Regions from separate parts of the Streptomyces sp. NPDC091377 genome, predicted to be linked through region 1. Evidence: riboswitches for the same ligand, from Rfam matches in the RefSeq annotation. Region 1 holds a riboswitch; each other region holds the start of a gene.
The links. A riboswitch is a leader RNA that binds a small molecule or an ion and turns the genes downstream of it on or off. The one in region 1 is predicted to bind cyclic di-AMP.
Positions count from the first base shown of each region.

Region 2: another riboswitch for cyclic di-AMP. It lies ahead of ACIQNG_RS07715 (LysM peptidoglycan-binding domain-containing M23 family metallopeptidase); the one in region 1 lies ahead of ACIQNG_RS01815 (NlpC/P60 family protein).
Region 3: another riboswitch for cyclic di-AMP. It lies ahead of ACIQNG_RS16420 (transglycosylase family protein); the one in region 1 lies ahead of ACIQNG_RS01815 (NlpC/P60 family protein).

Region 1 covers NZ_JBIVUE010000001.1:379,234-382,498, forward strand. The annotation lists gene ACIQNG_RS01810 (tellurite resistance/C4-dicarboxylate transporter family protein) at 1-412, opposite strand, end outside; gene ACIQNG_RS01815 (NlpC/P60 family protein) at 561-1,778, opposite strand; cyclic di-AMP (ydaO/yuaA leader) riboswitch at 1,785-1,959, opposite strand; gene pcrA (DNA helicase PcrA) at 2,379-3,265, shown strand, end outside.
Region 2 covers NZ_JBIVUE010000003.1:4,769-8,033, forward strand. The annotation lists gene ACIQNG_RS07700 (helix-turn-helix domain-containing protein) at 1-18, shown strand, start outside; gene ACIQNG_RS07705 (DUF6126 family protein) at 15-149, shown strand; gene ACIQNG_RS07710 (tyrosine-protein phosphatase) at 232-1,029, opposite strand; cyclic di-AMP (ydaO/yuaA leader) riboswitch at 1,479-1,676, shown strand; gene ACIQNG_RS07715 (LysM peptidoglycan-binding domain-containing M23 family metallopeptidase) at 1,681-2,694, shown strand; gene ACIQNG_RS07720 (SGNH/GDSL hydrolase family protein) at 2,951-3,265, shown strand, end outside.
Region 3 covers NZ_JBIVUE010000006.1:371,869-375,133, forward strand. The annotation lists gene ACIQNG_RS16410 (cytochrome P450) at 1-65, shown strand, start outside; gene ACIQNG_RS16415 (transglycosylase family protein) at 359-1,666, shown strand; cyclic di-AMP (ydaO/yuaA leader) riboswitch at 1,869-2,064, shown strand; gene ACIQNG_RS16420 (transglycosylase family protein) at 2,068-2,787, shown strand.

The DNA.
Region 1 (3,265 bases):
AGCCCAGGAACACCGAGCCCGGCATGTCCGCCCGCCACTGCGCCGCGGCCTGCACGATCAGTACCGGCCACAGCAGCGCGGCCAGCGCCAGCAGGGCCTCGGCGAGGTGCTGCCAGCCGAGCAGGGAGAGCCGGGTACCGAGTACGCCGGTCGCGGCGACGGCGGTGAGCGCGGCGGGCGTCCCGGCGTCCCGCAGCCACCCCGGGCGGTCCCGCAGCAGCCGCGCGGCGAAGTCCGCCGCCAGCGCGATCCACAGGACCCCGGCCACCACCAGCAGGATCCTGGACAGCACCTCGTACCCGGTCAGACGCAGCCCGATCGACACGATGCCGGTCGCCATCACGGCGGCCCCGGCCGCGGGCGGACGCCGCGCCCACCAGGCGCGCGGGGAAGGGGTGGGGGTGCCGGACATGGGCCGATGGTAGGGAGCGCGGAGGCGGGGAGGGCGGGGGCGCGCACGGGCGCCCCCGCAATTCCACGCGGGCGCGCGACGCCGTCGCTGCCATGGCGCTGACCGTCTGCGGCGGTCCCGTGTGGTTTCTACGCCGGGCGTACGGTTCCTACGCCGGGCGTACCACGCTGTGGATCGAGGACTCGCCGTCGTAGAAGATCGACTCCTCCCGTACGTACGCCCCCGGCTTCGGGGCGTGGATCATCTTGCCGTTGCCGATGTAGAGGCCGACGTGGGTGAGGTCGTCGTAGAAGAACACCAGGTCGCCGGGGCGGGCGGCGGAGACGGGGACCGTGGTGCCGGCGTCGACCTGGTCGTAGGTGGTGCGTGGGAGGTCCACGTCGGCGGCCTTCCAGGCGGCCTGGGTGAGGCCGGAGCAGTCGTAGGAGCCGGGGCCGGTGGCGCCCCAGACGTACGGCTTGCCCGTCTGCGCGCGGGCGAACCCGATCGCCTTCTCCGCCTTGGCGGCGTACGAGGCATCGGGAGCAGGGGCGGGGGCGGGGGTCTGGGTGTCGGGGACGGGGGCCGGGCCGCCGCCGGTCGATCCCGACGGCGGGTCCGTGTCGCTCCGCTCCTCCTGGCGCCGCTCTTCCTGGCGGCGCTCCTCTTGGCGGCGTTCTTCCTCCGCCTGCTGCCGGGCCAGTTCCGCGGCCTTGCGCTCGGCCTCCTCCTGCTTCTTCCTCTCGATCTCCGCGAGGCGGGCCTTCTCCTCGGCGGTGAGCCGCGACAGCAGTTCGCGCGCGTCGGAGAGTTTCGTCCGGACCGTCGCCTTGGCCGTCCTGAGATCGCCCTGCGTCTCGGTGAGCGACGCCAGGCTCTCGCTCGCCTCCCGGCGCTTCTCCATGGTCGCGGACTGCTGGGTGAAGTAGTCGTCCACCGCGCTCTTCTGGCGCTCGGTGAGCCGGCCCATGAGCTGGGTCCGGTCGAAGTAGTCCTGCGGGGTGTCCGCGAGCAGGAAGGTCGCGGTGTCGGGGGCGGCGGCCCCGGTGCGGTACTGGGCGGCGGCGTGCGAACCCAGTTCCTCGCGGGCGTCGTTCAGCTTCTGCATGCGCCGGGCGACGTCGTCCAGCAGGGTGTCGACGCGGGTGCGCTGCTTGGCGGTCTTCTCCTTGGCCGCGTTGTACTTCTCCGTCGCCGACTCGGCCTGCCGGTAGAGGTCGTCGACCTTCTTCTCGATCTCCTCCAGGCTCGGCTTGTCGTCCGTGGGGGCGGCGGTGGCGGTCTGGGAGAGCAGGGCGACGGAGGTGAGGGCGGCGGTGGCCAGGACGGGGGTCCGTACACCGGCCACGCGCGGGGCCGAGGGGGACGACTTGCGGTGCGACGCCAAGGAGGCGACTCCTTCCATGGGCCGCCTACCGGGTGAGCTGTCGGGTTCGGGCGGACGGTTCGGAAGGGTTGCCCTACGGTCCCCTCCGCGCGGGAGGTGCGGACCGATTCACCCCGGAGGTTCGGTGGGTCCCCGGCTCCGGTCGCCCACGAGGGCGCGCCGGACTCGGCGGTGGCCGGACGGCCCGGCGGGGTTCGCCGGAGGGGGCCGGTCGGCCTGCCCGGCACGCTAGCCAACTCGTGTGGCACCTGTGAAGGTTGGTGGGTGATATGCCCGATACATTTTCGTGACCTTTCGGTGAGGGGTACGGGGTGTCACGGACGGTGACGGGCTGGGCTGGGCTGGTGTGTGCGGGGCGTTCCGAGTGGCCCGCGACTGCCCGCGCCTGCCCGAGCGGCCCCAGCGCCACCAGCGGCCCCAGCGCCACCAGCGGCCCCGGCGGCCCCAGCGCCACCAGCGGCCCTGGCGGCCCCGGAGCCCCCAGCGGCCCCAGCGGCCCCAGTGGCCCCAGCGCCCCGAGTGGCCCGAGTGCGCCCTTCCGCGCGGGATCTTCGGGAGGCGGCCCGGGTTGTCAGTGGGGCGGCCTAGACTCGGAGAGCGATGAGCAGCCTCTTTGACGACAGCTTCCTGGCGAACCTCCAGGCCCCCCGTGGGCATGAGGAGGAACCTCCGCCTCCGCCCGAGGACGAACACGTACCGGAGCCGGTTCCGGACGATCTGTTCGGCGGAAAGTTCGACACGCCCCCGCCCCGGGACGGGTACTACCGCGACGGAGCCCCGCGCCCCGCCCTCGACCCGGCGGCCCTCCTGGAGGGGCTGAACGAGAACCAGCGCGCGGCGGTGGCCCACTCCGGCACCCCCCTGCTCATCGTGGCCGGTGCCGGCTCCGGCAAGACCCGGGTGCTCACCCACCGCATCGCCTATCTGCTCGCCGAGCGGAGCGTCCACCCCGGCCAGATCCTCGCGATCACCTTCACCAACAAGGCCGCGGGCGAGATGAAGGAGCGCGTGGAGCAGCTCGTCGGCCCGCGCGCGAACGCGATGTGGGTGATGACGTTCCACAGCGCCTGCGTACGGATCCTGCGGCGGGAGTCCAAGCGGCTCGGGTTCACGTCCTCGTTCTCGATCTACGACGCGGCCGACTCCAAGCGGCTGATGGCCCTGGTCTGCCGTGACCTGGATCTCGACCCCAAGCGCTATCCGCCCAAGTCCTTCAGCGCCAAGATCAGCAATCTGAAGAACGAGCTGATCGACGAGGAGGACTTCGCCGCCCAGGCCACGGACGGTTTTGAGAAGACCCTGGCCCAGGCGTACGCGCTGTACCAGTCGCGGCTGCGTGAGGCGAACGCGCTCGACTTCGACGACCTGATCATGACCACGGTCAACCTGCTGCGCGCGTTCCCCGATGTCGCCGAGCACTACCGCCGCCGCTTCCGCCACGTCCTGGTGGACGAGTACCAGGACACCAACCACGCCCAGTACGCGCT
Region 2 (3,265 bases), on a different contig from region 1:
ACGGGAGAAACGCGATGAGTGAGATCAAGGCCACCAAGCCCAAGGAGAAGCGGCACCTCGGGATCTGGATCCGGCTGTTCATCTATGTCGCCGTCGGACATGTCTTCGCCGCGTTCCTGTACCTGCTCTTCGAGGTCGGCGCGAAGTAGCCGACGGGAGCCCTGAGGCCCCGGGTGCCCTGAGGCCCTGGGTGCCCTGCGGCCCCGGGGCGTCGCCCGGTCATGGGGCCGCTCAGTCGAGGAGTCGCTCCCGCAGCCGTTCCCGCAGCTCGGGTGTGACCCGCAGGCCGCGTTCCAGATAGGCGTCGACCCCGCCCCAGGTCCCCTCGATGGTCTCGAACGCGGCCTCCAGGTACGCGGCGCGCGCGTCGAAGAGCGGGCTGAGCAGTTCCATCACCTCGGGGGAGTAGGCCGAGGCGGAGCTGCCGCTGCGGTGCACCTTGTAGCGCCGGTGGAGGGCGTTGGACTCCAGGTAGTCGCCGAGGATCGCCTCGCGCTCCACCCCGACGGCCAGCAGCGTCACCGCGATCGACAGCCCCGCGCGGTCCTTGCCGGCCGCGCAGTGCATCAGCGCCGGGACGCTGTCCTCGGCGAGCGCGCGCAGCACACGCGCGTGCTCCGCGTTGCGCTCCTTGACGATCAGGCGGTACGAGTCGATCATCCGGTTCTCCGCCTGCCCGCCGGCGAGCAGCCCGCGGAGCTGGTCCAGATCGCCGTCGCGGACCATCTTCCAGAACTCGGCGCCGTCCGCCGGGTCGCTCAGCGGCAGATTCACATTGCGCACCCCGGGCAGCTCGACGTCCTGGCCCTCCAGGAGCTGGTCCGCCGCGTTGCGGAAGTCGAAGATCGTGTGCAGCCCGAGGGAGGAGAGGAACGCGGTGTCCTCGGCGGTCGCGTGGGCGAGATGCCCGCTGCGGAACAGCACCCCGTGGCGTACCCGGCGGCCGTCCTCGGTGGGCAGTCCGCCCACGTCACGGAAGTTGCGCACTCCGGCCAGCTCGGGTTCGGTCGACGGGATCTGCTGCGTCACGGGGGCTCCTCCCAGTCGGCTCACCGGCCCGGCTGTGTCGCCGTCCGGCAGGGGGCTCCGACGATACGACATGGCCTCGCGAACCGGCCGCACGAACCGGAGGAACCCCGGCAGGGGAAGCCTGTGTGTTCCCTGTGCACCTCAATACCCCTCTTCCTCCCCTATGCATTGTCTGGGACTTCTGTCCGAATTGATGGCTTTAATAACAACTCGCTCTGGAGTAAAGGGCGGTGGAGCGGGCCCACGTGAGCAGCGTCATACCCGTGACCGTGCGTCGCACGTCATGTCCACGTAATCGAGGTGCGCCTCAAGGGCCTTTGAGGAAAACGACCCGTGCCATCTCGACGCAGGGTGACCGGTGAGCGGTGCCGTGGATCAAGAAGGTGGCCTTCGGGTGGAACCTCCTGCTTGTTCCTTCGCGTCTTGGTCGCTTACGTTCGCCACCGAATCCGGACGGAACGCCGAATCCTGCCGCCGTCCGGAACGCACATCAACCCACCCGTGACCGGCAGGAGCGGGGGACCCACAGGACTCACCGCCTGTCCCGGTCTCCGGAACAGGCTAGGGGTCAAGCCGCGTCTGCGCACGTGGCCGGGCATCTCCAGCCCGCACCCGACAGCTCACCTCGCAGGCGCCGGAGAGGAAACCCCTATGCCCGCGAAGGGTAAGCACCGCCGTACCAAGTCCCTGAGCCTCACCCGCTCCATCGCGGTCGCCGGAACCGGTGGCGCCGCACTCGCCCTCCCGCTCATGGGCGCGACCGGGGCGTACGCCGCACCGGGCCAGTCCGTCGTGGCGGCACCGCAGTCGGTCTCCCAGCAGAGCGCCTCGCCGTCCGTCTCCCCGTCCGCCGGGCAGTCCGCCTCGCAGACGTCCGAGAAGCAGTCCACCACCCGGACCTACTCCGTGAAGGTGGGCGACTACCTGGCGAAGATCGCCGACGAGCAGGACGTCAGCGGTGGCTGGCAGCGGATCTACGAGGACAACCGCGAGGCCGTGGGCGCCGACCCGTCGCTCATCCACCCCGGCCTGAAGCTCACCCTCGGCGGCAAGGCGTCCGGCGCCGCCGCGAGCGAGACGAAGCCGTCGGCCGCCCCGGAGTCCGCCGAGGCGCCCGCGTCCTCCGGCTCCACACGCTCCGAGGAGTCCACGAAGTCCACGGAGTCCACGGGGACCTCGCAGTCCTCCGAGGCCACCGACACGCAGGCGTCGGCCCCGTCGCAGTCCGCCGAGACCCCGTCCACCGACACGGCCGCCGCGGGCGACTACAGCCTCCCGGTGTCGGGCTCCGTGGGCACCGCGTACCGGATGTCCGGCAGCATGTGGTCCAGCGGCTACCACACCGGTGTGGACTTCTCCGTCCCGACCGGCACCTCCCTCAAGGCCGTCGGCGCCGGCACGGTCGTCTCCGCCGGCGCGGGCGGCGCCTACGGCAACCAGGTCGTCCTCAAGCTCGCCGACGGCCACTACGCCCAGTACGCCCACCTGTCCTCGCTCTCCGTCTCGCAGGGCCAGACCGTGACCGCAGGACAGCAGGTCGGCCTCTCGGGCGCGACCGGCAATGTGACCGGCCCGCACCTGCACTTCGAGATCCGGACCACGCCGGACTACGGCTCGGACGTCGACCCCGTCGCCTACCTGCGCTCGCTCGGCCTCTCCATCTGACCCGAGGCACCCGCCGCGCATCATCCCGAAGGCCGGACCCCCGATCCCCGGGTCCGGCCTTCGGCAGGTCCGCAGCCTCGCGGGCCACCACCGCCCGGGGGCCGTCAGGGACCCTCGTGGTTATTCCCGAAGTGACCCCTGTGGATCCGTGGCTCATCTCACCGCCCGTCAACCCCGTATTACGGTCGCGTAGGTCACATTCGAAGAGGAATCATGGCTCGATGTGGCAGACGATTCGAAGAACGACAGCAGATCAGTGATCGGGTCGTACGTGGCGCTGGGGGACAGCTTCAGTGAGGGTGTCGGTGACCCCGGCCCCGACGGGGCGTTCGTCGGCTGGGCCGACAGGTTCGCGGTGCTGCTCGCGGACCGGCGACCGGAAGACGACTTCAACTACAACAACCTCGCGGTGCGAGGCAGGCTGCTGGACCAGATCGTGGCGGAACAGGTGCCGAGGGCGCGGGAACTCGCCCCCGACCTGATCTCCTTCTGTGCCGGCGGCAATGACATCCTCCGGCCGGGCAGCGACCCGGACGACGTGGCCGAGCGCTTCGAGCGCGCGGTCGCGGTG
Region 3 (3,265 bases), on a different contig from region 1:
GAGGGCTGAGGACGCTGCCGGTGCGGTTCACCCCCGAAGCCGCCCGGCCGCATCGCCGCCCCTGAGGGGCAGTTACCAACCTCACACGGCGGACCGTCAGCCCTCCTCGAACAGTGGCCGGATTGCGCCCCTCACGCCCCATTTCCACCCCCACCTCTGACGGAAAGTCACCCCACAGCCCCTTCTCATCCACAGACGGTCACTCACAACATGACACGCCCTCACTTTTGTGATCTCCACGTGATCTGCGCGGCATTTACTTGTGACAAGTCAACGATTCCGGCTACCTTCACCCCTCAGCGCGACGCAGCGCATCACGCGCCGCGCGGCTCACCGTTGTCTCGCGAAAGGCCCCCGCATGCTCTCCGGGAACGGTCGTCACCGTCGCCCCCGCCAGGCTCCGGCGCTGCTCGTCGCGGCCGGGGTCACCGGCTCAGCCATCGCCATCCCCCTGCTCGGTGCCGGGGGTGCGAGCGCCGCCGGCGGGACCACGTGGGACGCGGTCGCCGAGTGTGAGAGCGGTGGCGCGTGGAGCGCGGACCTGGGCAACGGCCGCTACGGCGGACTCCAGGTGACGCAGGAGGCGTGGGAGACGTACGGCGGTCTGGAGTACGCGGGGAGCGCGGATCAGGCCAGCCGTTCGCAGCAGATCGCCGTGGCCGAGAGGATCCTCGCCGACCAGGGCGTCGGCGCCTGGTCCACCTGCGGGCTGCTCCATGGGCTCGGGGACGACGAGAACCCCGCCGGTGTCGACACCGGCCTGGCGGGCGACGCCACGCCGGGGTCCTCCGGCAAGGAGAGCGACGGTTCCGGTGGCACCGGCGGGTTGACCGACTCGTCCAAGTCGACGGGGTCGTCCGGTAAGGATGATTCGTCCGGCGGATCCGAGGGGACCGACGGCAACGGCGACTCCGGAGCCTCCGGGGACTCAGCACCCACCTCGCCCACCTCGCCTTCCTCGCCCCCCTCCGGCAGCCCGTCCGAAGACCCGTCAGGGCCCTCGCAGGGCTCCTCCTCGCCCTCGAACGGCGACCCGTCGGGCGGGGCGGGCGACGGCTCCGCCGGTTCGTCCCCCTCGGAGTCGCCCACCGAACCCGCCGCCGACCCCTCCACCCCGGCCCACGGCGAGGAAGTGGGCGATCCTCGACAGAGCCTCGGCGCCTCGCACCTCGTGGACACCAGCGCCCTCCCCGGCACAGGCCGCCACCGCGGCCCCAGCGCCGACGAGAGCGCGGACAGGGGCACCGGCAAGGGGGCGGGCAAGGACGCCGCCGACGCGAGTGACGCCAAGGGCGTGGACGACGGCCAGAAGAGCGACAAGGCCGACCCCTCCGGGTCCTCGGGGCCCTCCGGGTCGTCCGAGCAGTCCTCCGAGCCGTCCGCCGGGTCCGCCGGGTCCGCCGAGTCCTCTCGGCCCGCCGACCGGCAGACCTCGCGGGGCGGTGAGGCCGCGCGAGGCACGCTCGACTCGCTCGACGGCGACTCGTACACCGTCCGCCCCGGGGACACGCTGACGTCCATCGCCGACTCCCTTGACGTCGACGGTGGATGGCGGGCGCTCTACCGGGTGAACGAGCAGGTGCTCGACGGCGACCCCCACCACATCGTCCCCGGTCAGACCCTGACTCTCGGCGATGTGGCGGACGGCGACCAGGGTGACGAGTAGGGACAAGTGGGGCAGGGGTGGCGGGAGTTCACGTCACGGTTCGCGCTGAATGTCCGGTTTGGTGAAAGTGTGGGATGCGTCTCAGAAGCCCTGATCCTCTTTGAAATTCGGCGAATCGCGTGTCTACGGTCATGACCGCTCGCAAGCAGTGAGCCCCGATGGCCGCCACGCCGAATCCTGCCGGTGGCCGAGCGGGAAATTCGTCGCGCAAGCGCCGTAGGCAGGAGCGGGGGAACCAAGGTAAGTGCCGTATCCGGCAGTTGAGGAGACTCGACGCCGGGGGCGGCTTGGGGTGAAGCCATGTCGTACGAGGCGAAAAGCCGCGTACAGGACATGGCCGGGCAACTCAACCGGCCCGAACCCGACAGCTCACCTCGTAGGCGTCGGTGAGGGGATCCTTCATGCTGTTTTCCGGCAAGGGCAAGCACCGCCGTCCGTCCAAGGCCACCCGTGTCGTCACACTCGCCGGTGTCACCGGCGCCGCTGTCGCCGCCCCGCTCATGGCGGCCGGCAACGCCTCCGCCGCCACCGCGTCCGAGTGGGACGCCGTCGCCCAGTGCGAGTCCGGTGGCAACTGGTCCATCAACACCGGAAACGGCTACTACGGCGGTCTCCAGTTCTCCGCCTCGACCTGGGCCGGCTACGGCGGCACGAAGTACGCGGCCACCGCCGACCAGGCCAGCAAGGCGCAGCAGATCGAGATAGCCGAGAAGGTCCTCGCCGGTCAGGGCAAGGGCGCCTGGCCGTCGTGTGGCGTGGGCCTGTCCAACACCCCGTACGCCGGTGGCGGCTCCACCACCCCGAGCGCCCCGGCCACCCCCGCGCAGCCGTCGCAGCCGTCCCAGAGCGACAGCGGAAGCGACGAGCGCTCCTCCGAGGAGCAGAGCGCCTCCCGTTCGCAGGAGCGCGAGGCCACGCCGAAGGAGACCGTCACCACCCCGACCGGCCAGAAGGTCGAGAAGGGCGACGGCGAGTACAAGGTCGTCACCGGCGACACGCTCAGCTCCATCGCCGCCGACCACGACGTCGCGGGCGGCTGGCAGAAGCTCTTCGAGCAGAACAAGGACATCGTGGACGACGCCGACCTGATCTTCCCGGGTCAGCAGCTCCACCTGAAGTAGGCCATCGGGAAGGGGGTCATCGGGCCCGCCCGGCCCGTGCGCATGGCTCCCCCGAGCCGCCGCTCAGCGTCCCCACAGCCTCGCCCCCCACCTGAGGCACCCCCTCATCCCATGAGGTACGTCCTCATTGAGGCCCCGTGCGGTTCCCCCGACCTCACGGGCCCCCCGCCCCGGTGCGTGAATCCCCCGTACGCACCGGGGCGGGGCTTTTCACGTACAGATGTGAACACCGACCTCCTGGCCCCCCTGCTGTGAACCGGTTTCCTCACCACCCCGGTGTGAACCGACCGAACGCGGGACCCGTCCCCCCTCCCCCCCCCGCCAGAATTGGCGCGAGAACCTCTTTGTTCCGTTCGGAAACATTTTACGATCGGTTCCGTCCACAGGGTGGGAGACCGGCTGGCCGATCCCCCGGAGCCGGTTAGGCTCATCTCGCAGAGCCGCTGCGGTCACGCCGGGCCCTGCCCCACCGCGTCAC